Regions from separate parts of the Micromonospora sp. L5 genome, predicted to be linked through region 2. Evidence: riboswitches for the same ligand, from Rfam matches in the RefSeq annotation. Region 2 holds a riboswitch; each other region holds the start of a gene.
The links. Region 2 has a riboswitch for cobalamin ahead of ML5_RS21500 (ferredoxin). Riboswitches for the same ligand answer to the same signal wherever they lie in the genome.
Positions count from the first base shown of each region.

Region 1: another riboswitch for cobalamin. It lies ahead of ML5_RS28675 (ribonucleoside-diphosphate reductase subunit alpha); the one in region 2 lies ahead of ML5_RS21500 (ferredoxin).
Region 3: another riboswitch for cobalamin. It lies ahead of ML5_RS22320 (peptidase); the one in region 2 lies ahead of ML5_RS21500 (ferredoxin).

Region 1 covers NC_014815.1:6,225,997-6,235,409, forward strand. The annotation lists gene ML5_RS28660 (acyl-CoA thioesterase) at 1-437, shown strand, start outside; gene ML5_RS28665 (LysE family translocator) at 441-1,064, shown strand; gene ML5_RS28670 (PrsW family glutamic-type intramembrane protease) at 1,152-1,997, opposite strand; cobalamin riboswitch at 2,118-2,334, shown strand; gene ML5_RS28675 (ribonucleoside-diphosphate reductase subunit alpha) at 2,449-4,845, shown strand; gene ML5_RS28680 (ribonucleotide-diphosphate reductase subunit beta) at 4,836-5,864, shown strand; gene ML5_RS28685 (MFS transporter) at 5,886-7,121, opposite strand; gene ML5_RS28690 (condensation domain-containing protein) at 7,160-8,599, opposite strand; gene ML5_RS28695 (glycosyltransferase) at 8,614-9,413, opposite strand, start outside.
Region 2 covers NC_014815.1:4,580,574-4,589,986, forward strand. The annotation lists gene ML5_RS21480 (cobalt-precorrin-4/precorrin-4 C(11)-methyltransferase) at 1-155, shown strand, start outside; gene ML5_RS21485 (precorrin-2 C(20)-methyltransferase) at 156-1,658, opposite strand; gene ML5_RS21490 (precorrin-8X methylmutase) at 1,655-2,320, opposite strand; gene ML5_RS21495 (sulfite reductase subunit beta) at 2,317-3,195, opposite strand; cobalamin riboswitch at 3,241-3,422, shown strand; gene ML5_RS21500 (ferredoxin) at 3,512-4,156, shown strand; gene cobN (cobaltochelatase subunit CobN) at 4,153-7,752, shown strand; gene cobF (precorrin-6A synthase (deacetylating)) at 7,749-8,528, shown strand; gene ML5_RS21515 (IS481 family transposase) at 8,618-9,413, opposite strand, start outside.
Region 3 covers NC_014815.1:4,765,752-4,775,164, reverse strand. The annotation lists gene ML5_RS22325 (hypothetical protein) at 1-165, opposite strand, end outside; gene ML5_RS22320 (peptidase) at 201-1,244, opposite strand; cobalamin riboswitch at 1,343-1,479, opposite strand; gene ML5_RS22315 (alkaline phosphatase PhoX) at 1,609-2,769, opposite strand; gene ML5_RS22310 (beta-1,3-glucanase family protein) at 2,948-4,540, opposite strand; gene ML5_RS22305 (hypothetical protein) at 4,711-5,151, shown strand; gene ML5_RS22300 (tetratricopeptide repeat protein) at 5,217-6,920, opposite strand; gene ML5_RS22295 (polysaccharide pyruvyl transferase family protein) at 7,222-8,547, opposite strand; gene ML5_RS22290 (alkane 1-monooxygenase) at 8,695-9,413, opposite strand, start outside.

The sequences.
Region 1 (9,413 bases), 1.6 Mb from region 2:
ACCACACCAACCTGACGGGCACGGTCCACGGCGGGCGCATCCTCAACCTGATCGACTCGGTCGCCGGTGTGGTCGCCGCCCGCCACTCCGACGGCCCGGCCGTCACCGCCGCCATCGACGAGACCGCGTTCCTTCGGGCGGTACGCGTCGGGGACGTGGTCCACGTGGACGCCCGGATCACCTGGGCCGGCCGCAGCTCGATGGAGGTGGCGGTGAAGGTCAGCGCGGACCGGTGGGACCGCGCGGTGCCGCCGGTGGACGTGGCGACCGCGCACCTGGTGATGGTGGCGGTGGACAACGACGGGCAGCCCCGGCCGGTGCCGCCGTTGCACGCCGAGACCGACGGCGACCGGCGGCGCTACCGGGAGGCGCAGATCCGGCGCGAACACCGGCTGGCGCTGCGCCGGGCGCTGCTCGACGGCGCCGGGGAGGGCTGACCGGTGCTCGGACTGTCGGCGGCCACGCTCGCGGGTTACCTGGCCGCCATCGTGGTGCTCATGCTCACCCCGGGGCCGGACATGATGTTCGTGCTCGCCAACGCCACCCGGTACGGCCCACGGGCGGGCGCGGTGGCCGCGCTCGGGGTCGCCGCCGGGGAGGCGGTGCACGTCGCCGCCGTGGTGGCCGGGCTCGCCACGCTGATCGCCGCGTCCCCGGTGCTGTTCACCGCGATCCGGTGGGCCGGTGCGGCGTACCTCATCGTGCTGGGCCTGCGGGCGCTGCGCGGCACGGGCCGGCCCGGCGCCCCGGCGGACCGGCCGGACGGCGGTGCCGGGCGGGCGTTCCGGCGCGGGCTGCTGACGAACCTGCTCAACCCGAAGATGATCCTGTTCAGTGTGGCGTTCCTGCCGCAGTTCGTCCGGCCCGAGGCGGGCCCGGTGGCGGCGCAGCTGGTGCTGCTCGGCGTGCTGTTCGTCGCGGTGCAGCTCGCCGTGGACCTGGCGCTCGGGGTGGGCGCCGGGCGGTTCGCCAGGCGGTGGGGCGACAGCCGCTGGTCACGGCGCGTCGACCGGCTCTGCGCTGTCGCCTTCGTCGCGCTCGGCGTCCGGCTGGCCGCCGGCTGAGGCGTACCGGGGCGAGTGGCGGAGCGCGGTGGGGCGTCGGCAATGCCCGGGCCGGTTGATCGACTCCATCACGCCGAAGTGGCGGCATCAGAAGTGCTCCGACCCCGCCACCTCGGCGAACTGGCGATGATCATGAGGCCGGTCCCGGTTCGGCTCCGCCGGCGTCCCGGACGCGGGCGGCCGCTCGCGGTCCAGGTGCAGGCGCAGCAGCACCCAGCCCAGCGACACGGCGCCGATGAACACGTACGCGGGCTGGGTGCCGAACGTGTCCCAGCAGGTGTGCAGCGTGACGGCGGCGGCGAAGGTGAGCAGGAACGCCGCCAGCTTCCGGCCGCCGGGCGCGGCGGCGAACGTGAACAGCGCGGCGGCGGTCAGCCCGGTCCAGGCCAGGTGCGCGGCGGGCGCGGTGAGACCGCGTACCAGCAGCGTCCGCTCGACCGCGCCGAGGTTGCCCTCCGACCCGACGAACGCGGCGAACGCGTAGCCCATGGTCTCCAGCGCGGCGAACCCGGTGCCGGAGGCCACGCCGATCACCAGGCCCTGCGCCGGGGACGGGTGCCGCCGCCACAGCAGCAGGATGCCGGCCGGCACGATCAGTTTGGCGGTCTCCTCGGCCAGGCCGACGAGCGCCATCGGCAGGACGCCGAGGCGGTGCAGGGTGCCGTACTCCAGCCAGCCGGCGGCGACCACGCCGACCACGCCGCCGAGGAGCGCGGCGACGCCGACGACGGAGCCGGGGACCGGGCGGCGGGCCGGCCGTCCCTGGGCGAAGGCCAGGAATGTGGCGGGCGCGACGCACGCGCCGAGCACGATCAGCGCCGGGACGAACGTGACGGTCCCGGTGCCGGCGAGTGTCTCCAGCACCAGCAGGTGAAGCCCGACGCCGACGAGCAGGACCGCCACCCACGCCCAGCGGCGTCCGGTATTCCCCATACCGCCGAGTATCGCGCCCGCCGGGTCGCGCCGGAATCGGGGGTAGGCACTGTGGACAGTGAGATCATTCCGACACGCCGACACGACATCTGGTGTTGCACGCAAGCCCTCACCGCCATATATGGTGGTGCCGCAGCTGGTTCGGCCGAGCCCTCCGGGGCGGGGCCGAGGCAAGAGGGAACCCGGTGGGAATCCGGGACTGCCCCGCAGCGGTGAGTGGGAACGACAGCCGTCAACAGCACTGGGCCACCGGCCTGGGAAGCGACGGCCGGTAGGCGACCGGCGACCCCGGTCGGGCCCGCGAGTCCGAAGACCTGCCAGCGCGCCGTACGCCTCCGCGTACGGCGGCCGGAGGTCGCGCGGGACGACCGACGCCAGCAGCCGGGCCGGCCGTGCGCCGCGCCCGTTGGCGTCTCCCGCCGTCTCCAGACGGTGACAGCGAGGAGAGGTCATGACTGTCGTGCAGGAGAGTCCCCCGTCCGGAACCGGCGGGTCCGAGACCCGCCGGCCGGCGATGCGGGTACGCAAGCGGGACGGCGACACCGAGCCGGTGGACGTCGGCAAGATCGTCCGGGCGGTCGAGCGCTGGGTCGCCGACCTGGACGAGGTGGACCCGCTGCGGGTGGCCACGAAGACGATAAGCGGGCTCTACGACGGGGCGACCACCGCCGAGCTGGACCGGTTGTCGATCCAGACCGCGGCGGAGCTGATCGGCGAGGAGCCGCAGTACTCGAAGCTGGCGGCGCGGCTGCTCGCCGCGTACGTGGACAAGGAGGTCCGCGGACAGGGCGTGGCGAGCTTCAGCCAGTCGATCGCCTACGCGCACGGGCTGGGACTGATCGGCGACGAGACGGCCGCGTTCGTGGCCCGGCACGCCCGCAAGCTCGACGACGCCGTGGACCCGGACGGCGACCTGCGGTTCGAGTACTTCGGACTGCGCACGGTGGCCGACCGCTACCTGCTGCGGCACCCGCAGTCGCGGCTGGTGGTGGAGACGCCGCAGTACTGGCTGCTGCGGGTGGCCTGCGGGCTGTCCCGCACCCCGGGCGAGGCGGTCGGCTTCTACCGGCTGATGTCCAGCCTGGCGTACCTGCCCAGCTCCCCCACGCTGTTCAACTCCGGCACCCGGCACACCCAGATGTCGTCGTGCTTCCTGGTCGACTCGCCGCGCGACGAGCTGGACTCGATCTACGAGCGGTACCACCAGGTGGCGAAGCTGTCGAAGTTCTCCGGCGGCATCGGCATCTCCTGGTCGCGGGTACGTGGCCGGGGCGCGCTGATCCGGGGCACCAACGGGCGCTCCAACGGCATCGTGCCGTTCCTCAAGACGCTCGACGCCGGGGTGGCCGCGGTCAACCAGGGCGGCCGGCGCAAGGGCGCGGCCTGCGTCTACCTGGAGCCGTGGCACCCGGACGTGGAGGAGTTCCTGGAGCTGCGGGACAACACCGGCGAGGAGTCGCGGCGTACGCACAACCTCAACCTGGCCAACTGGGTCCCCGACGAGTTCATGCGCCGGGTCGAGGCCGACGGCGAGTGGTCGCTGGTCGACCCGTCGGACGCCCCGGAGCTGCCCGACCTGTACGGCGAGGCGTTCGACGCCGCGTACCGGGCGGCGGAGAAGAACGCGGTGCGCACGGTCCGGGCGCGGGACCTGTACGGGCGGATGATGCGGACGCTCGCGCAGACCGGCAACGGCTGGATGACGTTCAAGGACGCCGCGAACCGGCTGTCCAACCAGACCGGTGAACCGGGCAACGTGATCCATCTGTCCAACCTGTGCACCGAGATCCTGGAGGTCAACGACGACGCCGAGACGGCGGTGTGCAACCTCGGCTCGGTGAACCTCGGCGCCCACGTCACCGCCGACGGCGTGGACTGGGAGCGGCTGCGCGCCACGGTCCGCACCGCCGTGGTGTTCCTCGACCGGGTGATCGACATCAACTACTACCCGGCCGAGCAGGCGGCGGCGTCGAACCCGCGCTGGCGGCCGGTCGGGCTCGGGCTGATGGGGTTGCAGGACGCGTTCTTCACGCTGCGCCTGCCGTTCGACTCGGCGCAGGCCAAGGAGCTGTCCACCCGCGTGCAGGAGGAGATCCTGCTGACCGCGCTGGAGACCTCCGCCGGGCTGGCCGAGCGGTTCGGCCCGCATCCGGCGTACCCGCAGACCCGGGCCGCGAAGGGTGACCTGCACCCGGACCTGTGGGGCGCGGAGCCGGCGCAGGCCGGACGGTGGGCGGCGCTGCGCGAGCGGATCGCCGTCCACGGGCTGCGCAACTCACTGCTGGTGGCGATCGCGCCGACCGCCACCATCGCCTCCATCGCCGGCTGCTACGAGTGCGTGGAGCCGCAGGTGTCCAACCTGTTCAAGCGCGAGACCATGTCCGGGGAGTTCCTCCAGGTCAACACGTACCTGGTGCGGGAGCTGAAGGCGCGCGGGCTGTGGACGCCGCAGGTCCGCGACCGGATCAAGCGGGCCGAGGGCTCGGTGCAGGACATCACCGAGCTGCCCGCGCCGGTGCGGGAGCTGTTCCGCACCGCCTGGGAGTTGCCGCAGCGGGCGCTGATCGACCTGGCCGCCGCGCGGGCGCCCTTCGTCGACCAGTCCCAGTCGCTGAACCTGTTCCTGAGCGCGCCGACCATCGGCAAGCTGTCCTCGATGTACCTGTACGCCTGGAAGGCCGGGCTGAAGACCACCTACTACCTGCGTTCCCGTCCCGCCACCCGCATCCAGCAGGCCACCGTCGCGCCGGTGCTCGCCCCGGTCTCCGGCGTGGTCTCCGCCGTGAGCGACGACGAGGCGCTGGCCTGTTCCCTGGAGAACCCCGAGAGCTGCGAGGCATGCCAGTGACCACCACCGCACCGACCCGGCACATGCTGCTCGACCCCGGCATGGACCTGACCCTGCGGCCGATGCGCTACCCGCGCTTCTTCGACCGGTTCAAGGACGCGATCAAGAACACCTGGACGGTCGAGGAGGTGGACCTGCACTCGGACCTCGCCGACCTGGCGAAGCTGTCCCCGGCCGAGCGGCACCTGGTGTCGCGGCTGGTGGCGTTCTTCGCCACCGGCGACACCATCGTCGCCAACAACCTGGTGCTCAACCTCTACCAGCACGTCAACTCCCCGGAGGGCCGGCTCTACCTGTCCCGGCAGCTGTTCGAGGAGGCGGTGCACGTCCAGTTCTACCTGAACCTGCTCGACACGTACGTGCCGGACGAGAAGGAACGGTTCGCCGCGTTCGACGCGGTGGAGAACATCCCGTCGATCGCCCGCAAGGCCGAGTTCTGCTTCCGGTGGATCGACTCGATCTTCGAGCTGCGCGAGCTACGGACCCGCGCGGACCGGCGGGCGTTCCTGCTCAACCTGATCTGCTTCGCCGCGTGCATCGAGGGCCTGTTCTTCTACGGCGCGTTCGCCTACGTCTACTTCCTGCGCTCCCGGGGCCTGCTCAACGGGCTGGCCTCCGGCACCAACTGGGTGTTCCGGGACGAGTCGATGCACATGGCGTTCGCCTTCGACGTGGTGGAGACCGTACGCGCCGAGGAGCCGGACCTGTTCGACGACGAGATGGAGCGGCAGGTGAAGGAGATGCTGGCCGAGGCGGTGGAGTGCGAGGTGAGCTTCGCCGAGGACCTGCTGGGGCAGGGCGTGCCCGGGATGTCGCTGGCCGACATGCGCGAGTACCTCCAGCATGTGGCCGACCGGCGCCTCGCAGTGCTCGGCATCGCCCCCATGTACGGCAGCGGCAACCCGTTCGCGTTCATGGAGTTGCAGGACGTGCAGGAGCTGTCCAACTTCTTCGAGCGCCGGGTGTCGGCGTACCAGGTCGGGGTGACCGGCTCGGTCACCTTCGACGACGACTTCTGACCGCCGCCCCCGCCCCGGCCGTCACGGCCGGGGCGGGACCGGGCTCTCGCCGGGCAGCGCCGTCGCCCGGACCCGCCCGATCAACGCCACCACGGCGATCGCCATCACGGCCACCACCACGAACGCGCTGCGGAGGTCCAGGGCGCCGGCGAGCAGGCCGATCACCGGCGCCGCGAGCAACGCGCCCGGCCACTGGCCCATCGCCACCACCGAGACGCCCTCACCCGAGGTGAGGCCGGGCTGCTCGCCGGCGAAGCCGAGCACCGTCGGGGTCACGCACGCCAGGCCGAAGCCGAGCAGTCCGAAGCCGGCCATCACCGCGGCCGGATGGGGGTACGCCACCGGCAGCGCCACGCCGGCGGTGGCGACGAGCGCGGACAGCCGGACGAAGCGGATCCGCCCGAACCGGCCGGCCAGCCGGTCGCCGAACAGCCGGGCGACGGTGGCGGCCAGCGACAGGCAGGTGTACGTGGCCGCGGCGAGCACCGCGGCAGCGCCCGCGACCTCGGTCGCGTACAGCGCGCTCCACTGTGCGCCGGCCATCTCGATGAACGAGGCGAGGAAGGCGATCACCGCGAGCAGCAGCAGCTGCGGGGTGAACCGGTCACGCAGCCGCCGCCGGTCCTCGCCGTCCTTCGTCTCCTGCCGGGGCGTATCAGGCAGCCAGCGGTGCGTACCGACCAGCAGCGCTCCCAGCAGGACGCTGGTGACAGCCATCTGCGCCGACGGGGACATCCCGATCGCCGCGGCGCCGGTGCCGCAGAGGCCACCGGCCAGCATGCCGATGCTGAAGCCGGCGTGGAAGGTGGACAGGATGGGCCGCCCGTAACGCTTCTGCACCTCGACCGACTGGGCGTTCATCGGCGTGGCCAGCAGGTTCGCCGCGAAGCCCCAGACCGCCAGCCCGCCCACAAGCGCCACCACTGTGGTGGACGCGGCCAGCAGCGGCGCGTTGACCAGGATCAGCGCGGCCCCGGCCAGCGCCAGCCGGCGGGTGTTGATCCGGCTGATCAGCACCGCCACCACGACCAGGGAGACCAGCTCCCCGGCGTTCGTGGCGATGTTCGCCAGGCCCCAGCCGGTGTTGCCGACGCCTACCGCGTCCCGCACCTCCGGCACGCGGGCCGACCACCCGCCGATGGCCAGGCCCATGATGACGAAGAGCAGCGCCACCGACCAGCGGGCCCGTACGGCCGAGCGTGGCACCGGCGGCGCGGGCTGCTCCGTCGTGTGCTGGTTCGTCGAGGTGTCCGTCATGGTCGTCGTACCTCTCTCCGATCGGTCCGTCGGAACTCCTACCCGATCGCGTGGTCGAGGAAGCACGCACCGTCAGGAAGGTGGACCTCCGCCGGGGTGGTCCCGGGGTCGGTGACGAGCGCCGAGACCACCGCGACGTAGTCGTCGATGAGCCCGCGGACGAGGTCGTCGCCGAAGACACCCCGGTTGCGGATCACCACGCCGCCGGCCCGGTCGTCGTCCACCACGACGATCGGTGAGCCCCGCTTGACCCAGACGGGCAGGCATTCGGGCGGCACGTCGGCGGCGACCACCGGCGGCGGTGTGCCGGGCGCGGGCCGGGCGGTGATGTCGACCGGCTCCACCCGCAGCCCCGGGCAGTGCAGCACCGGCGACGCCGACGCGGCGGACTGGAACCAGGCGTCGAACAGGTGGTTGTCCGGCCAGGGGCGGATCGCCGCGAAGTCGGGGCGGACCGCCCGGGCCAGCCGGTGGAACGCGGTGGCGTGCGCGACGGCCTCGGCCAGCGAGGCGTGCGCGGCGTCTACCACCGCGCTCATCGGCGCGTCCGCCGCGACCGCGACGGGCAGGTAGACGTTGTTGGTGAACTGGCCGACGAGCTGCCGGGACAGCGGGCTCTCCCGGCCCAGCGTGGTGGTGCCCAGCACCACCCGGGGCCGGCCGGCCCGCCGCGACAGCAGCACCAGGTAGGCGGCGAGCAGCAGCACGTACGGGCTGGTGCGGGCCCGCCGGGCGGCCGGGCGCAGCCGCGCGGTGACCTCGGGCGGGAACGCGAAGCGGGTGGCCACCTCCGCGCTGAGCGCGACGTCCGGCGCCGGTGGCGACGCCGGGAACAACTGGTACGGCTCCACCGGCCGCAGCCGGTCCCGCCAGTACGCGGCCCGGGCGGCGGCGTCGACGCCGTTCCCGGCCTGCTCCGCCTCCTGGAGCGCGGCGAGTGCGGTGTGGTCCACGCCCAGCGGCGGCTGCGGATCGGCCGCGCCGAGCCGGGCCGCGTACGCGTGGCACAGGTCCTCCACCACGACGCGGCACGACCAGCCGTCGGAGACCATGTGGAAGAAGCAGAGCGCGAGCACGTGCTCGGTCTCGGAGAGCCGGACCAGGGCGGCCCGCCACAGCGGCGCCCGGCCGGGGTCGAACTCGTCGTTGCGGTGCGCGTACGCGATCCGCTCGACGCGGGCCTGCTGCTCAGCCGGCGGCAGGCCGGACAGGTCGACGTACTCCAGCGGCGACTCGACGTGCGGCAGGATCCGCACCTCGGGCTCCACGCCGATGCGGTCGAACCGCATCCGCAGCGCGTCGTGCCGGTCCACCACGTCCTGCATCGCCTGCCGCAGCACGTCGACCCGCAGGGTGCCCCGCAGCCGGCGGAACTCCACCACCACGAGCCGGGCGGCACCGGGACGGGCCGGGTCGAGCGCGGTCATGAACTCCCACATCATCTGCTGGCCGGGGGCCAGCGGAAACGTCGTCGGCACTGCGACTCCCCCCGTCAGGCCGCCACCGGCGGCGCGGCCACCGGCGGGACCGGTCGCCGGTCCACCTCGTCCGGCCGACGGTCCGCCCCGTCCGGCCGGTAGTCCGTCCCGTCCGGCTGGTAATCCGCCTCGTCCGGCTGGTAGTCCGCCTCGTCCGGCGCGCGGAAGCCGGTGAAGAGCAGGTCGGGGCGGCCGAGCCGGAGCGAGGTGACGAACGCGGCCCCGTCGAACAGCGTCTCGATCGCCGCGCAGGCCATCGACTCGGCCACCGCGCGCGGTCCCCGGTCACCGCCGAGCCGGCCGGGTGTCTTCGCGGCGATCACGGCGGCCGCGACGGCCGGTACCGCGAGCAGACTGCGCCCCCCGCTGCGCCGGGCGGTGAGCAGCCCGGCCAGGGCGGTCACCGCGAGCGTGCTGGCGGTGTTGAGCACGAACCGGCGCCGGTGCGGGTGGGCGAGGCAGAGCCACTGCTCGGAGCGCCCGTACGTGGTGAACCGGTAGGCGACCGCGCGGAAGGTGTCGGCGACGCCGGTGTCGTGGGTGATCACCCCGCCCGGGTCGGTGAGCAGCGCGTAGCCGGCGTCGGTGAGCAGCAGCCCGAGGTGCAGGTCCTCACCGCCCAGCGGCATCGGGGAGTCCTCCGGAAATCCGCCGACCGCCTCGAAGACGGAGCGCTTCAGGGCCATGTTCGCCCCGGCGCCCCAGGACACGCGCTCGTAGTGCAGCGGCCGGGTCAGGTCGCCGAGCAGCAGGTACGAGCGGCGCATCACGCGGAAGAACGCGCTGTCGCCGGGCTCGACGACCACCGGGCCGG
Region 2 (9,413 bases):
TGCGCGGCACGCTGGCCGACATCGGCGGCCGGGTCGAGCAGGCCGGTCTGCGACAGGCAGCGGTCATCCTGGTCGGCCCGGCGCTGGCCGGGGACGTCCGTGGCGGCGAGTCGTTCCTCTACTCGGCCGGTCGCGAGCGCCGCGTGCGCGGCTGATCAGGGCACGAAGCGCGGGCTCCAGACACGTCCGGCCGCGGTGACTCGCGTCGCCGAGGCGCCGATGATCAACAGGCATTTCATGTCGATGCTGCCGGGGTCCAGTTCGCCGAGCGAGGTGACGGTGAGACTCTCCCCGGCCCGGCCGATGTCGCGGCCCACGACCACGACCGTCCGGGGGGACTTGTGCTCCAGCAGCACGGCCCGGGCCTGCGCGACCTGTTCGGTGCGTGAGCGTGAGCGCGGGTTGTAGAGGGCCAGCACCAAATCCGCCTCGGCGACAGCGCGCAGCCGCTTGACCACGACCTCCCACGGCTTGAGCCGGTCCGACAGGCTCATCACCGCGAAATCGGCCCCGATCGGCGCGCCCGCGCGCGCCGCGACCGCCTGGACGGCGGAGATCCCGGGTACGACACGGATGGCGACGCCGGCGTAGCGGGGGTCCTCCGCGGCCTCGAACACCGCCGACGCCATGCCGAAGACGCCCGCGTCACCGCCGGAGACGACCGCGACGCGCTCACCGGCGAGCGCCAGTTCGAGCGCCTGCCGGGCCCGCTCGAGCTCGACCGTGTTGCCGGAGGCGTGGCGGACGAGTCCGGGGCGTTGCGCGACGCGCTGGACGTACGGGCCGTAGCCGACGACGTGGCCGGCCTCGGCGAGCACCTGCGACGCCTCGGGGGAGAGCCACCGATCGGGACCGGGGCCGAGGCCCACGACGACGACCTCGGCGCCGGGATAAGGTTCGGTGACCCTGGTGGCCGGGAGGTCGTAACGGGCCACTCCGGGCCGGGTGTCGCCGGGGACCAGCACGATCGAGAAGTACGGCACCGTGGCGGGGTCCACGTCGGCGACAGGCAGTACCCGCTCGGCGGTCATCGACGCCCGTTCGACGTACCAGGAGCCCTCGACGCGCCCGGCCTGCTCGAGCGCCGAGCGGACCTTGGTGAACGTCCGGCCCAGCTTCATGATCACCGCCCCGTCGGTGTCGGCGAGACGCCGGGCCAGCTCGGGCTCGGGCAACGTTCCCGGCAGCACGGTCAGCACGTCGGTCTGCCGGACCAGCGGCAGGGCGGTGGTGGCGGTGGCGGCGGCGAAGGCGGGCACACCGGCGACGACCTGCGTGTCGAACTCGCCGGCGAGCCGGTCGTGCAGGTACATGAACGAGCCGTAGAGCATCGGGTCGCCCTCGGCCAGCACGACCACGTCGCGGCCCGCACGAAGGTGGGCCCGCAGCCGCTCGGCGGCTTCGGCGTAGAAGTCGGCCATCGCCCCGGCGTACCCGCCCGGGTGCTCGGTGCTCTGGGTCGTCACCGGATAGACCAGCGCCTCCTCGATCACGTCGTCCGGGAACAGCCCGGCAGCGATGCGGCGCGCGTTGGACTGTTTGCCGACACCCTGGTGGTAGGCGATGACCTGGGCCGCGCCGATCAGCCGGGCGGCTTTGAGCGTGATCAGTTCGGGATCACCCGGGCCGACCCCGACGCCGGACAGCCGCCCGGTCACTCCGCCTCCCGGGCGAGGGCGTTGAGCGCGGAGGCGGCCATCGCCGAGCCGCCCCGGCGCCCGGTCACCACGAGATAGGGCACGTCGAGGCCGGGGGCGTCGGTGGCGAGGTCGATGAGCGCCTGCTTGGACTCGGCGGCGCCGATGAATCCCACCGGCGTACCGATGATCGCAGCTGGTCGTGGCGCGCCGTCGCGCAGCATCTCCAGCAGGTGGAACAGGGCCGTGGGGGCGTTGCCGAAGGCGACGACCGCGCCGGCGAGGTGGTCGGTCCACAGCGACACCGCCGCCGCCGACCGGGTCGTTGCCCACCGGTGGGCAAGCGCCGGGACCTCGGGTTCGTGCAGAAAGCAGCGGACCTCGTTGTCACGGGGCAGGCGGGCGCGGGTAACGCCGGCGGCGACCATGTGCGCGTCGGTCAGGATCGGCGCCCCCGCCTCCAGCGCCCCGCGGGCGGCGGCCACCAGGCCGGGGTGGATCACCAGGTTGCGGGTGAGGTCGGTCTGGCCGCATGCGTGGATCATCCGCACCGCGACCTTCTCGGCGTCGGCCGGCACACCCGAAAGATCGGCCTCGGCACGGATGGTGGCGAACGAGGCGTCGTAGATCGCCGCGCCGTCGGTGACGTAGTCGTAGCGGCGTGCCGGTGTGGTGAGACTCATGCGTTCTCCAGATCGGGGACGAGCAGGGTGCGGTACGGGGTGACGACGATCTCGCCGGCGCCGAGCGCGCGGATCTCCTCCAGCAGGGGAGCGTCCACTCGGCCGCCGGAAGCCGCGAGGTGCGCGGTGACGCGGCCGTCATCCTGAACGATCCTGCCCAGCGCGGGTGGAGGTGTGCTCACCCGGGTCCGCTCGGCACGGTCGAGTACGGTGCCCAGCAGCGCGGCGCCGGCGCCGGGCAGCTCGTCGACGTGCCAGGGTGAGTCCGGCCGGTCACCCGCGAGCCCGGCGAAGCGTACGGCGAGCCCGGTCAGCGCCGCGGCGGCCTCGTCCAGCCGGATGACTGGCCCCCACGCCGAGGTTCCGGCGCGTAGCTGCGCGGTGTCCGAGTCGAGCGCCACCAACCCCAGGTCCAAGTCACGGCTGACCAGATCACCGCGGCCGTCGTCAAGCACGAACAGGAACCGTCCGGTCAGCGCGGTGAGCCGGGGCTCGGCGCGCAGCCGTGCGTCGAGTCCGGCGACGACCGGGTGTAGATCGGCCCGGCCGCCACTGCGTCCGGTCAGCGGTGAGGCGAGGATGTTGCGGACCAGCTCGTGCGACGTGGACGGTACGAGCCCGGTCGCGATGACGTCGGCGACGACGGTCTCGGGCAGCCGCCCACCGTCGTGCTCGAGACCGCGCACCTGCAGGTTGGCGCGGCTGGTCAGGTGGACCGCGCCGTCGCCGTGCGCACGGGCCACCTCCACGAGTGCGCACAGCGCCGCAGTCGGCACGATCCCGCCGGGGACGCGCACCCGCACGAGCGCGCCGTCGTCGGCGATCCATGGGCGCAGCAGGCCGGGACACAGGTCGCGGCGGGTCCTCTCGGTCACGGCGACATGGTGCCAGAGCCCGTCCCCGGCGACACCGGCTGTCGGTGCTACCGTCGTGATGCCAGTCAAACTCAGCCATGAGCCAGGGAACCCGGTGCGAATCCGGGACTGACGCGCAGCGGTGAGGGTGACGGGCGGGGCACGACGCCACTGGACCCACGGTCTGGGAAGGCGCCCCGTCCGGTTGATCCCGAGTCCGAAGACCTGCTGGCCGCAGATCCGTCTGCGACACGTGCCCATCCAGGCCTCGCGCACAGGCCCCGGACGAAAGAAGACCCCGTGTCCCGATCGCACCGGATCACCGGCTCCTGACCCCGTGAGCGTCCTCGTTCACGTCGCGACCGCACTGACGGACGCCGCGTCGCCGGTGCTACGCGGGCAGGCCGAGGCAGCCGGCGCCCGACTGGCCTTCCTGCAAGCCGGCGAGCCGACGCTGACCCATGTGCTCGACCTGCTGCACGCCGAGGGCGCCCGGGAGGTTCGCCTGGAACCGGTGAGCACCGACGACCTGACTTTCGCCCGTTCGTGGGTGGGACGCGTGGCCGGCCACTGGCACCGTCAGCAGATCGACCCGCCGGTCATCCGGTTCGGCGAGCGCGCGATCACCGGGCACGAGGCGCCACTCACCTCACCGGCCTGGGACACCCTGCCGCCGTACCGCCATCATCTACTGCTGTGCCGCGGCCCGCGCTGCAGTGCCCGCGGCGCGGACGAGACCTATCGCGCGATCGTGGGCGCGCTCGTCGAGCAGCAGCTCACCGACGCCGACGTCCTCATGGCCCAGACCGGCTGCCTGTTCCCGTGCAACCACGGACCAGTCGCCGTCGTGCACCCCGACGGCACCTGGTACGGGCCGGTGCGACCCGGCGACGCGGCACGCCTCGTCGGCGAGCACCTACGCGCCGGCCGTCCGGTCGGCGACCTGCGCCTCGGCTCCCGTGTCACCGAAGGAGAAACATGACACGCATCGCCCTGCTGTCCACCTCGGACACCGACCTGCTCTCGGCGCGGGCCAGCAACGCGGACTGGTCCTGGGCCAACCCTGCCCGGCTCACCGGCGAGCGCCGCGACACCCTGACCACCGAGGCCGACGTGGTCGTTCTGCGGGTGCTCGGCTCGCCCGAGGACGTACGCGACCTCGCCGCGCTGATCCGCGGCACCGGCCGTCCCCTGGTCGTGCTCGGTGGGGAACGGACGCCGAACGCCGCGTTGATGGGGCTGTCGACCGTCCCGATCGGCGTCTGCGCCGAGGCGCACCGCTACCTCGCCGAGGGCGGCGCGGAGAACCTGCGCCAACTGCACGCCTTCCTGTCCGACACCGTGCTGCTGACCGGCGAAGGCTTCGAACCGCCGGCCGTGCTGCCCGAGTGGGGAGTCAGCCGGCAGCCGGCCCCGGACGCCCGGCCCCGCGTCGGAGTCCTGTACTACCGGGCCCACGAGGTGAGCGGCAACAACGCGTTCGCCCACGAACTCGCCGATGCCATCGACACCACCGGCGTGGCCGCCGGCGTACCGATCTACGTCTCGTCACTGCGGGCGGCGCCCGAGGAGTTGTACGCCGAACTCGCCACCCTGGACGCGATCGTCGTCACGGTCCTGGCCGCCGGCGGCGCCCGGCCCGCCACCGCGAGCGCCGGCGGCGACGACGAGTCCTGGGACGTCGAACGGCTGCGCGCCCTCGACATCCCCGTGCTGCAGGCTCTGGCGCTCACGTCCGGCAGAGCCGAGTGGGAGGCGTCCGACGAAGGCGTCACCCCGCTCGACTCCGCGACCCAGATCGCCATCCCCGAGTTCGACGGCCGCCTCATCACCGTCCCGTTCTCATTCAAGGAGGTCGACGCCGACGGCCTGCCCCGCTACGTGACCGACCCTGAGCGATGCACCCGCGTCGCGGGCATCGCCGTCAACCACGCCCGACTGCGGTATGTCCCGCCCGCCGAGCGCAAGGTGGCCCTCGTCCTGTCGGCCTACCCGACCAAGCACAGCCGCATCGGCAACGCCGTCGGCCTCGATACGCCCGTGTCGGCGATCCGATTGCTGCGCGCGATGCGAGATGCCGGCTACGACCTCGGCGCACCCGGCGCAATTCCCGGGCTCGACCCGCTGCTCCCGGTCGAGGGAGAGGATGCCGACACGACGGCCGGCAACGCGCTCATCCACGCTTTGATCGCCGCCGGTGGGCAGGACGAGGAGTGGCTCACGCAGGCTCAGCTCAGCGAGTCGCACGTGCGTATCAGCCGGGACGACTACCGGCGCTGGACTGCCGGATTGCCCGCCGCGCTGCGCGACGCCATGGCCGAGACCTGGGGCGAGGCTCCCGGCTCGCTTTTCGTCGACGACGACGGCGACATCGTGCTGGCCACCCTGCGCGCCGGTAACGTCGTCATCCTCATCCAGCCCCCGCGTGGCTTCGGCGAGAACCCGGTCGCGATCTACCACGACCCGGCCATGCCTCCGTCGCACCACTACCTGGCCGCGTACCGCTGGCTCGAACACGGCTTCGGCGCCGACGCGGTGGTGCACCTCGGCAAACACGGCTCGATGGAGTGGCTGCCGGGGAAGAACGCCGCGCTCTCAGCCGCCTGCGCCACGGACGCGGCAATCGGCAGCATGCCGTTGATCTATCCGTTCCTGGTCAACGATCCTGGCGAGGGTGCCCAAGCCAAGCGCCGCGCGCACGCCACCATCGTCGACCACCTGGTGCCGCCGATGGCACGCGCCGAAAGCTACGGCGACATCGCCAAGCTGGAGCAACTGCTCGACGAGCACGCCAACATCGCCGCGATGGACCCGGCAAAGCTGCCCGCGGTCCGCCAGCAGATCTGGACGCTGATGCAGTCCGCACAAATGCATCGCGACCTCGGCCTGGACGAACGGCCCGGCGACGAGGAGTTCGACGACTTCCTGCTGCACGTCGACGGCTGGCTGTGCGAGATCAAGGACGTACAGATCCGCGACGGATTGCACGTGCTCGGCCAGGCGCCGACCGGACAGGCACGCGTCAACCTGGTGCTCGCCGTGCTCCGCGCGACACAGGTCTGGGGCGGACAGAACCGGGCACTGCCCGGCCTGCGCGCCGCGCTGGGTCTTGCCGAGGACGCCCCGGCGGCCGACGTCGACGCCGTGGAAGCGCAGGCCCGTGCCCTGATCGAGGCGATGGAGAAGGCCAGCTGGCAGGCTGACGCGATCGACGCGCTGCACGACGACCCGGTGGTACGCGACGTCCTGCGCTTCGCCGCCGAGCAGGTCGTGCCGCGGCTGGCCGCCACCACCGACGAACTGACCAACGTCCTGCACGCGCTCGACGGCGGTTTCGTCCCGGCCGGGCCCTCCGGCTCCCCGCTGCGCGGACTGGTCAACGTCCTGCCGACCGGCCGTAACTTCTACACCGTCGACCCGCGGGCCGTTCCGTCCCGTCTGGCCTGGGAAACGGGACAGGCGATGGCCGAGTCCCTCGTCGCCCGGCACCTCGCCGAAACCGGCGAGCATCCCCGATCGGTCGGCCTCTCCGTGTGGGGCACCTCCGCGATGCGCACCTCCGGCGATGACATCGCCGAGGTGCTGGCGCTGCTGGGCGTACGCCCCATCTGGGACACGGCCTCACGCCGGGTCAACGGCCTGGAGGTGATCGGCCTCGACGAACTCGGCCGGCCCCGCATCGACGTTACCGTGCGCATCTCGGGATTCTTCCGCGACGCCTTCCCACACGTCATCGAACTCCTCGACGACGCCGTGCAGCTCGTCGCCGGGCTCGACGAACCCGATGAGCGCAACTACGTGCGGGCACACACCCGCCACGACCTCGCCGAGCACGGCGACCAGCGGCGGGCCACCACGCGGATCTTCGGTTCGAAGCCCGGATCGTACGGCGCCGGCATCCTCCAGGTCGTCGAGTCCGGCACCTGGCGCGACGACGCCGACCTGGCCGCCGTCTACACCGCCTGGGGCGGCTTCGCCTACGGCCGCGGCCTCGACGGAACCGCGGCAACCGACGACATGCGAACCAACTACCGGCGCATCGCCGTCGCCGCGAAGAACATCGACTCCCGCGAGCACGACATCGCCGACTCCGACGACTACTTCCAATACCACGGCGGCATGATCGCCACGGTCCGCGCGCTGACCGGCGCCGAACCCAGGGCGTACGTCGGTGACTCCACCACGCCGGACGCCGTACGCACCCGCAGCCTGCAGGAAGAGACCAACCGCGTCTTCCGCTCGCGGGTGGTCAACCCGCGCTGGATCGCGGCGATGCAGCGCCACGGCTACAAGGGAGCGTTCGAGCTCGCCGCCACCGTGGACTACCTCTACGGCTTCGACGCCACCGCCGGTGTCGTCCACGACTGGATGTACGAGTCGCTGGCCCGCGAATACGTCCTCGACGAGACGAACCAGCAGTTCATGCGCCGCGCGAACCCCTGGGCACTGCGCGGCATCGTGGAACGGCTGAACGAGGCCGCCGACCGTGGACTGTGGGCCGAACCGGACGCCGAGGTCATGGCGGAGATGGCCCGCGTGTACCTCGAGGTCGAGGGAGACCTGGAGGATCAGGCGTGACACGGCGCCTCACCCTGGTCGGCCTCGGCCCGGGCGACCCCGAACTGGTCACGGCCCAGGCCGTCCGGGCACTCAACGAGGCCGACTACTTCCTTGTCGCCGACAAGACCGGACAGCACCCGGGCACGGCCGACCTCATCGCGATGCGAGAGGCGATCTGCGCCCGGCACGTCACCGGCGCCTGGCGGCTCGTGCACGTACCCGACCCGGAACGCGACCGTGCCGACCCGGCCGACTACACCGGCGCGGTACGCGACTGGCACGAGGCACGGGCCCAGGCGTTCGAGCAGGCATTGCTGGACAACCCGGGAGACGCCGCAGTGCTCGTCTGGGGTGATCCGGCCCTGTACGACTCGGCGATCCGTGTGGCCGACCGCATCGCCGAACGCGCGCGGGTCGACATCACCGTGGACGTCGTACCCGGCCTCAGCAGCATCCAACTGCTGGCGGCACACCACCGGCTCGTCCTCAACACAATCGGTGGCCCGATCACCATCACGACCGGTCGCCGCCTGCTCCACGACGCGGCGACACACGACAACCTCGTCGTCCTGCTCGACGGGGCATTGACCTGTCGCCAGCTCCCCGGACTGTCGGCCTGGCAGATCTGGTGGGGCGCGAACCTCGGCTCGTCCGACGAGCAACTGGTGGCCGGCAACCTTGACGAGGTCGCCGACCGGATCTGGTCCCGGCGGACGGCGGCGAAACAAAGCCGCGGCTGGGTCATGGACACGTATTTGTTGCGCCGGGCCGGCAGCCTCGAGCGGCGATCCTGAGAATCACATCCTTTGACCCACCGATGATCACCCAGCCGCGAACGCACTCCTGCGATCGCTGGCCGCAACCCGTTACCGTGCGTGCCGCTCTAGCTGTAATGCCCAGCAGCGTTGTTGACGCGGCTGATGGGTGGTTTGCCGCGGAGCGAGGTGTGGTTGCGGTGGTGGTTGTAGGTGTGCAGCCAGGCGGGTAGAGCGTCAGCGCGTTGCTGGTTGTTGGTGAAGGGTTGGGCGTAGGCCCATTCGTCGCACAGGGTGCGGTTGAAGCGTTCGGCTTTGCCGTTGGTCTGTGGTCGGTAGCGGCGGGTGAAGCGGGCGGTGGCACCGAGGTCGGTCAGGGCCTGGTGCCAGGCTCGGCCGCGGTGGTAGGCCAATGCGTTGTCGGTCATGACGCGTTCGACGCGGGTGATTCCGTGGGTGGCGAAGTGCTCGGCGGCGCGGCGGAGGAAGCCGGCACAGGTGTCGGTTTTCTCGTCGGGGTGGATCTCGGCGTAGGCGAGACGGGTGTGGTCGTCGATGGCGCAGTGCACGTAGTCGAAGCCGACACGGCCGGCGGTGCGGGCACGGCGGTGTTCCAGGCTGTCGCGGCCCAAGATGCGCCAGCCGCCGCCGTCGCGAACCCGGCCGAGTTTCTTGACGTCGACGTGGATCAGCTCGCCGGGCCGGTCGCGCTCGTAGCGGCGGATGAGCTGACCGGTGGGCCGGTCGAGCCAGGCCAGGTGGTGTAGACCGTGCCGCGTCAGAACGGCGTGCACCGTCGAGGCCGGCATCCCGAGCAACGGTCCGAGCCGGCGAGCTCCGAGTTTGCGTTCCTGGCGCAGTTGGCAGACCCGCGCCTCCAGCTGGGCGGGCGTCTTGTGTGGCTGGTGGTGAGCCCGGCTGGAT
Region 3 (9,413 bases), 190 kb from region 2:
GAGCGCGGCGAAGTCGACGACCACAGTGACTCCCGAGGTGCCGGTGCAGGCGGCGGCGTGCGCCGCCCGGGGCGCGGGCTCGACTGCGGTCAGCGCGACGCCGGCCACGACGGCGGCCAGCAGGCCGGCCAGCCAGGTGCGGACTGTGGAACGATGACGGAACACGGATCCTCCTGTGATCGGGTGCGCGGCGAAGGGGTTCACGGGCAGGCGAGTGCCGGTGCGCCGGGGTCGGCGCCGGCGGCGGACAGACGGGCGTACCCGATCCCGGTGAGACCGAGGACGGCCTGGGCGGTCGCCCGGGGTGCGGTGGCCGGATCGAAGCCGCCGCCGTCGAAGTCGACAGCGCCCCTGTCGGCCGGCGCCCCGGCGCAGCCGACCTGGAGTCCGGCGAGGAATGCCCGGGCCCGCGCCCAGGCCGGCAGCCGGTGGCCGTCGCGCAGGGCCTGCGCGGCGAGGCCGGTGCTGTTGGCGTTCGGCGTGCCGCCCGCGTTGGCGAAGCCGCCGTCGGCACGCTGAACGGACACCAGCCAGCGCAGCCCGGCGGCGGCGTCGGCCGGACGGTCCGCGGCGCGCAGCGCCTGTGCCGCGAGCGCGGTGGCGTCCACGTCGGACGTGCAGACCGGTTGCGCGGGCAGCAGCGGGTAGCCGCCGTCCGGGCACCGGGTGCCGGCCAGCCAGGCGGCCGCCGCCGGTGGCGCTCCGCCCGCCGTACGGTCCAGCGCCAGCAGCGCGAAGGATTGGCTGAACGCGTTGCTGTAGTCGCCGTACGCGGACCGGTCGCTGAACCTGCCGGCCGGCGTCTGGAGCGAGCGCAGCCGGGCGATCAGGTCCACCCCGCCGACGTCGGCCGGGTCGCCGCCGCGCACCTGCACGGCGAGGGCGAGCTTGGCGGTCGCACCCGCGTACGCCTCGGAGGCGCCGTCGCCGAGGTAGCCGTCGCGGATGTCCGGCCGGGCGACCCAGGCCAGCGCGTCGGCGCCGTGGTCGTCGGCGACGCCGGTGGCGGCGAAGGCGAACACGGCGTCGAGGGTCAGCCCCTGGTCGGGGTACGCGACACCGTCGAAGACCGCCTCGAAGCGTTCGCCGTCGACGAGTTGCCGGGCGAGCCAGCCGCCGGCGGCCTCCGGGCGGGTGAGGGCGGCGCGCTCGGGGGCGGCGACGGCGGGTGTGGTGAGGGTGAGAGCGGCGAGTACGCCGCAGAGGAGCGCGAGCAGGCGGTGCCGGCTTCGGCGGACGACCATCGGAAGCGCCTTTCCGGCCCGGCGGTCGTCGAAAGCCCGGACGACCGCGGCAACGCCGCGTCGACCGGGACTCCGACCCGTGGGCCACGACGGGTGGGGAGCGGATACACGCGTACGACGGGTATTCGGGCTCGCCGCCGCAGATCTCTCTGGGCGGCCTACCGTTGCGGGCCAGCGCCGGATTTCGACCGGTCTTCCCCCGCACGTACACGCGGTGGTTCAGTTGTCGCGACAGTCTGCTGTGGCCGGAGCACCGATGTCAATGCGCCAGGAACCGGACACGTGCCGTGACGGCCGGCAGGACGCCCGGTGAAGACCGGGCGTCCTCCACCGCGTGGTCACTGTCAGCGGGGCCGGGAGCCGGTCATCGGCGGAACGGCCCGGTGACGCAGTAGGTGATGCCGCCGGAGGACGAGCCGGTCGTGCCGCGTTGCGACGAGAAGTACAGCCGGTCCCCCGCCGGGGTGAACGCCGGCCCGGTGATCTCCGAACCGCTCTGTCCGGTGATCCGCAGGAAGACCGAGATCTTGTCGTCGGGCGTGATCATGCAGATCTCCATGTTCCCGCCGTCCTCCGCGACGTACAGGTCACCGGCAGTGGACCCGGTGATGTTGTCGACCCCGGTCAGCGGAGGGGTGCCCGGACTGACCAGGTTGTCGTCGTAGGCGAGCTCGTACGTGCCGGCGGCCAGGTTGACCTGCCACACGCGGTTGTCGCCCTTCGTGGTGAACCAGACGGTGTCATCCGCGTAGTGACAGCCCTCGCCGCCGTTGAACGTCTTCGCGCCGGACACCTGCTGCCGGGTCGGGGTGGGCGAGCCGTCCGGGTCGGGCACCGTGGCCCAGGTGAACGTGCCGGAGGTCGCCGTACCGGCGCGGAAGACCTGGAGGGTTCCGGCGGAGAGGTCGCCCCAGGTGGTCGGCACGAACCGGTAGAACTTGCCGTCGGTCTCGTCCTCGGTCAGGTAGACGACCCGGCGGACCGGGTCGGCCGCGGCCGCCTCGTGCTTGAACCGGCCCAGCGCGGGACGCGCCACGGCGGTCCCGCCGAGGGGGTACGTCTCGAAGACCCGGCCCAGGGACACCTCCTCGCAGGAGAGCCAGGTGTTCCACGGTGTCTTGCCCCCGGCGCAGTTGTTGTTGGTGCCGGAGAGGATCCGCGACGCCCCGACCACGGTGCCGCTGGAGTCGAAGACGAGGCGTGAGGCACCGCCGCCCGCACCGGCTGACACCTCGGAGTTCGACACGTAGATCCAGCCGGTGCCGTTCGGGAACACGGCGCCACCGTCCGGAGCGTCGTGCCAGGTGTACGACGTCCCCGGCACCGTCCGACGGGATCGTGCGACGATCGAGCTGGTGAAGCCGGCCGGCAACTGGATGCCGTTGGCGTCGGCGGGCTGGAGCCCACCGTAGGGGCCCGCCGCGTTCTGCGCCGGGGCTCCGTACGCCGCCGACCACGCGGTGAACGGCAGCGCGACAGCGCCCGCACCGACGACAGTGGCCCGCAGCATTGCTCGACGATCCATGGAACCTCCTCGGTAGGTTCCCCAGATCTGACCGGGCGGAGCTTACGCACATCGATCTGTTGGATGAACGTCGATGGACGCCTCGGTGCGCGGCGTCGTGTCACCGGCCGTCTCGTCCGTCGCCTGCCGGTGACGGGAGCGACTCGCGGTCGGCCCCCGCCACCGTTCGCATGGCTGGTCAGCCCTTGCGCCACTTCTGGTTGGCCGTGCCCCCGCAGTCCCAGAGCTGGAGCCTCGCGCCGTCGTTGCCGTTCCAGTCCTTGATGTCGACGCACTTGCCGGCCTGGAGGTTGACCAGGTCTCCGGCCGCGTTCAGGGTGAACTGCTGGGCGCCGGTGCCGTTGCAGGTGTAGAGCTGCACCGCCGCCCCGTTCGCGGTGGACCCGGCGTCGATGTCCATGCACTTGTTGTTCTGGCTCTTGAGCGCCGTGCCGCTGAACGTCCACTTCTGCGCGTTGGTGTTGTTGCAGTTCCACATCTGCAACGGCGCGCGGTCGACGAAGTTGGAGCTCGGCACGTCGATGCACTTGTTGTTCCAGTTGCTGACCACTGGCACCCCGGTGGTCGGGGTGCCGCCGCCACCGCCGGTGAACGGGCTGAGGATCAGTCCGGCCGAACGGGGATCGCCGTCGTGCACCAGCGACTCGAATCCGCCGACGTCGTCGAAGGCGAACGCGTACGCCCGGCCGTCGGTCATGTTGGCGTGGATCAGGCGGGCGTACTGGTTGGTGGGGTTGCTGCGGTAGAAGTCGGCGGCGTTCGTGCTGGGCTGGGTGTCGACGGTGCCGAGCGTGCCTCGGTTGAGGGCGGCGCAGAGCGTACGCGAGATCGGGCCGACCACCTGGTCGTTCGGCGCGGGCAGGTCGCCGTCGCAGCCCCAGACGCTGGCCGAGGAGGGCCGGTTGAAGGAGGCGACGACCTGGCCGCTGCCGTTGGTGAAGGTCATGGTGTTGCCCGAGGTGCGGCCGTAGTACCGGATGGCCGGCTGGTCGGCGAAGGGCGCCACGGTCAGGGTCTTCGTGGTGTACGCGTTCCACGCGGACGCGATGTACGAGTCCAGGTACGTGGTGCTGAGCAGGCCGGCCCCGGCCGCCTTGCCCGGAGCCAGGACGCGCAGGACGGTCCCGTCGGAGCGGGTGTGGACGGTGCCGGCCCAGCCCGGCTGCGCCCGGATCCCGTCGATGACCGCGTTGCGTCCGTTGGCCACCACGTCGCCGGTGCGCTTGGTGACGCCGTTGGCGCCGGTCACGGTGACCGCGTGCGGGATCGCGAACATGTCGACCTGGGAGCTGTTGAGCCACAGCCCGGAGTCGTTGTAGGTGAACTCGCTCCAGTCGAAGAGGATGTCGCGGTTCGCGTCACCGGCCGCCCAGGGCGCGGGCTGCACCAGTCCGTCCGGGGTGAGGAAGAACTTGAGCTTCTGCCCGAGGGAGAAGTAGGCCCGGCCGGAGAAGCCGCGGGGGAACTGGATCGTGGTGCTGCCGCCGTTGCCGGGGCCCGGTATGGAGACGTCCGGCGCGGGCGACGGCGGGAGCTGCCCGCCGGTCCACGGTACGAAGGTGCCGCCGGAGGTGACGTAGCCGAGTCGGCCGGAGGACAGCTGGACGCCGATGACGTAGAGGTGGACCGGGTCGCTGCGGCCGGTGGTGTTGGTGACGGTGACCGGCAGCAACGCCGGTCCGACCGCCTGGGCGGGCGTGGCGACGACGGCGCCGGTGAGCCCGGCGAGCAGGGCGGACGCGGCGGCGAGCAGCCTTCTTCGGAGACGCATGGGGACACCTCGCGGGAGACGGGGGGACGGGAGAGCGCTCTCTCAGAGGGTCCAATTGTTAATATTGTTTGTCAATAGGTGGCTGCCTATGGACCAGGGTCACGGCGAAGGTCACCGGTTGATTAAGATCCACTACGGAACAGTCGACTGTGGATTGGGTAGGTAGGTACATGAAACGCATGCTTTCGGCGCTGACGGCGCTGGTGACCGTCGCGGCGGGCCTGACTGTCGGCGCCCCCGCCGCCCAGGCGGCCGGCTCCTGCTCGGGGACCATCACCTACAGCCAGGTGCAGTCGTCCGGGCTCGGTGAACTGGTGATCTACTACAACAGCAGCAACGGGGGCACCAACAGCGCCTGCTTCTACCACCGCGGCGCGGCGTACGGGAGGTCGGCGCCCACCTTCGTGCAGATCTACCGCTGCGCGGAGCGGTCGGGCGAGGGCGCGCACTGCACCCGGTCGGGCGGCGCGGACACCAATTCCGGTGACTTCAGCTATTACGCCGGCCCGGTCGCCGTCACCGGTACGGCGAACTACTGCGTCGAGGCGGTCGGCTACATCGGATGGGCCGGTGAGCGCCACCAGATCTACAGCCGCCGCCAGGGCTGCTGAACCCGCTCCCCTCCCCCGGACCGGGACCGGCGCACGATGAGCGCCGGCTCCCCGGCCGGGCCGGGTCAGACGGCCAGCGCCCGGCGGCACCTGGTGAGTTCCGCGCGCAGATCCCGGCGCAGGGCCCGGTCCAGGCCGGGCTGGGCGAGCGCCTGGGCGAAGTCGCGGGCCGCCTCGTCCCACCGGCCCAGCCGGGCCAGGGCCGTACCCCGGTTGTAGCGCGGCACGGGGGCCTCCGACAGCGCCACCGCCCGGTCCAGGTCGGCGAGCGCGGCGGCCACGTCGCCGCGCTCGAACCGGGTGGCCGCCCGGTTCGTCCACGCCTCCACCAGTTCGGGGTCCCCGTTCAGGGCCCGGGTGAGCAGTTCGTCGGCCTCGGCGGGCCGGCCGCGCTCGGCGAGGACCAGGCCCAGGGTGCACAGCAGCGCGGGCTCCTGCGGAGCGCCGGCCAGCCCGGCCCGCGCACCCGCCTCGGCGGCATCCAGCGCGCCGCGCTCCACGTGCAGGTTGACCAGGGCGATCCGGGCGTCGAGGTGCCCCGGTTCGATGGCGAGCACCCGCTCCAGGTCGGCGCGAGCCCGCTCGGGGCGGCCCCGCTCCTGCTGGAGCACGGCCCGGTTGTAGTACGCCTCGGGCAGATGCGGTCCCAGCCGGATGGCGGCGTCGTAGTCCCTGATCGCGGCTCGGGTCCGGCCCGCCGCCCGGTGGAGGGCGGCGCGGTCCACGTAGTACTCGCAGTTGTCGGGGTCGTGGGCGATCACGGTGTCCAGATCGGCCAGCGCCCGCGCCGGGTCGCCCAGCGCGAGGTGAACCTGCGCCCGGTTGTGGCGCAGCCGGGCCAGGTCCTGCGGGCGTTCGCCGGGGCCGAGCGCGGCCGTCAGCCGGGTCAGCCCGTCGTCGACGAGCCGCAGCGCGCGGTCGGGCCGGCCGGCCCGGCTGTCCAGCAGCGCCAGGCCCTGCTCGTAGAAGACCGTCGACAGCAGCCGCCGGCGTGGGTCGGCCAGTTCGGCGGCGAGGCGCAGCGCCACCTCCAGCCAGTGCCGGGCCAGCGCCGGGTCCTGGTCGGCCGCCGGCAGGTGCCGGGCGTGCAGCATGGCGGTGGCGTACGCCGCCGACATAGTGATCTTCGGGTCGTCGGTGACGGCCCGCGCCTCGTCGTAGAGGTCGAGCGCCTCGGCGGCCCGGTTCAGGGCCGCCAGGGCGGTGGCCAGGCCGGTGGTGAACGCCCACCAGTGCCGCAGGTCGCCGTCGGGGGTGACCGCCGCCCGCCCGCGCCGGGCGACCCGGGCCGCGTGGTGGTAGTAGCCGCGGGCCAGGCTGTCGCCCAGGGCCCGTCGCAGCGCCTGCGGGGTGCGCTCGTCGGGCGCCGGATCGGGGGCACCGTCGTCGCGCAGGTCGAGGCGCACCGGGGCCGGCCCGAGCCGGCGGGCCAGCGCGTCCAGCAGTTCGGCTGTCGTCTCGTCGGCGCCGGCGACGTGATCGAACCGGACGGTGACGGGCCGCCGGAGCGTGCCGGCCCAGGCCGCCACGAGTTCCGCCGCGCCGTAGGCCAGGCAGGCGGTACGGCGGGCGGGGTGGAAGCGGATCGGCTCCTCCTCGGCGGCCGGCCGGGCCGCCGGGTCGAGCTGGGGGGCGATCGCGTGCAGTTCGACCGCGTGCCGGGCCGCCAGGCGGGGCCGGTCGGCGGCGACCCGGCCGAGGAAGGCCGAGACCCCGGCGTACGGCCCGTGGTCGCGGTGGCAGTCGTAGCGCTCCGCCCCGTCCGTCACCGCAGGGCCCACCGCCGCAGGGGCGGGCGCCCGGGAGCGCCCGCCGGGCCGGCAGTTACCAGCACCACTCGATCCACAGGCGGCGTGCGCCGGACACCAGGCGGAGTGCAGTCGTGCGACGGATGGTCATCGTCCTCATAGGAACCTCCGATGTGATGCACCTCAGGGCTGGCCCAGAGCGTAATGCCGGTCGATGGAAATAAGAAGGGTTCTCGCGATTCGCGGCGGGCTGATCGCACCGCCACGCCGAACGCCGCCGTCGCGGCGCCGGCCATTCCGCTGCCGAGCAGGCGTACGACGGTCAGCGCGACAGCATCCGGCGGACCCGGCGGCCCACCGCTTGCTTGACCTGGTCGCGCAGTGGCTGCGCGCGGCGTGCCGTGAGCTTCTGCTGCAGCGTCCGGTTCTCGTCCCGCAGCCATTGGATGCGCGTCAGCAGTTCCTCGGCCGTGTAGGCGGAGGCCGGCCGGACCGCCGGCGGGTAGACGGTTCGGCGGACCTGCTCGTCGAAGCGGGTGGCGCTGTCCCCGTCGGCGAACGACAGGCCGAGGTCGTGCTTGGCGAGGAACGCGGTGATCCGCGCGAAGCGCTCCTTGTGGCCCTCGTTCAGGGCCGTGTAGTCGGCTTCCTCGTAGAGTCGGGCGGCGTCGACGTCGGCCGGCACGTCGCGCATCAACCGGTGCGGGATGTCGAAGTAGCGGGCCAGTTCCAGGGTGCGCGAGTCGTGTGCGAGGAGATACCCGGGAGTGCCGGAGATCAGCGCCGTGATGGTGCCGTGGATCCGGGTGCCGAAGGCGAAGTCGAATCCGGAGAGATACTCCATCCAGGGCCACGGGTCCATGAACATCCGCACCTTGTCCTCGACGAAGAGCGGGTGTGAGGTGTGGATCGGCATGTCGTCGGTCTTGCCGCGCAACTTCGGTGCGTCGCCGTAGAGCAGGGTGCCGAGGGTGTACAGGCCCTGCGCCACGTAGCGCAGATTCGGGTAGCGCTGGTGGTGGTGCTGGACGATCGGGGCCAACGCGCGGACGTACGGCGAGATGACGAACGCGAGCCGATCCTCGGTGTCCAGGGTCGCCTTCGCCTTCTCGACCCGGAGGCTGTCGCCGTGCAGGAACATCGACGGACAGCCGATCTGCTCGACGGCGGAGAAGCCCAGCGTCCGCAGGTAGTTCTCGCTGATCTCGCCGCGTACGCCGATGCTGTGCGATCGGTCCAGCACCGCCCGGCAGAACGCCTTCACCGGCTCGTCGATCGGACGCAGGTACTCCCGGTCGCCGTCCACGTCGGTCTGCGCCCCGACCCCGAGCACCACCACCGGGATCTTGAGCCGCTCGATCAGCCGGGTCATCGACGTCAACCGGTTCACGTAGTCGTGGCGGAACGCGTTCGCCAGCGGGATCACGAAGACGTCGTACTTCTCGTTGATCTCGTCGGCATCGCGCGGGTCCGTCCGGAACCGCGACGGGGTGATCTCCGCCGTCGAGGTGGACAGCAGCTTGTGCGCGGCGTGGCTGAAGACCAGGTTGCCGCTGTTCTTGCCGATCCAGTCCCGCTCGTAGGTCTCCTCGGCGGTGACGACGTCGAACGGGCCCTTGCGGGCTCGCAGCAGGATCCGCTGGTGCATCCGGGGTGTCCACCCTTCGTCCCGGACGCCACGGCGCCCGGCGAGGCCGAAGCGGCGCGACCGGCCGGGCACGGCCCCGTTCCGTGCAGGAACCGAAATCCTACGCCCTGACACGGAGAGGTGCCGTCAGACCTACACCGGGTCGGGTCAGGCGGCGTGGACCGCTGTGGTGTCCGCTGCGGGCCGGCCGTAGCGGCGACGCAGTCGGGCCTCGGCGCGGGGGTTGCGATTGGCGAGGTTCAGGTCGCCGCCGTGGTGCGCCAGAACCCGTGGGTTCATCACCCGGTACCACAGCGGCGGGACGAGAGCCAGCATCACCATCGAGGCGTAGCCTCCGGGCAGTCGCGGCGAGACGTCGAAGCTGCGCAGCGTCTGGTAGCGGCGCAGCGGGTTGGCGTGGTGGTCGCTGTGGCGTTGCAGTTGAAAGAGGAACACGTTGGTGACGACGCGGTCGCTGTTCCAGCTGTGCCGTGGGTCGACCTTCTCGAAGCGGCCGGTGGCGGTGCGCCGACGGCACAATCCGTAGTGCTCGAGGTAGTTGACCGCTTCCAGCAGCGAGAGGCCGACGATCGCCTGCAGGAACAGGAAGGGCACGAGCCGCCAGCCGAACACAGCGATCAGCAGGGCGAAGAGCGCGACGGTCATGAGCCCGGCGTTGAGCAGGTTGTTACGCAGCGTCCACGGGCTCCTGTGCCGCAGCCGGAAGCGGCCGATCTCCAGCCGCCACGCCGAGATGAGGCTGCCCCAGACCGTACGCGGCCAGAACGAGTAGAAGCTCTCCCCCAGCCTGGCGCTGGCCGGGTCCTCCGGTGTGGCGACACGGACATGGTGCCCGCGGTTGTGCTCGACGTAGAAGTGGCCGTACC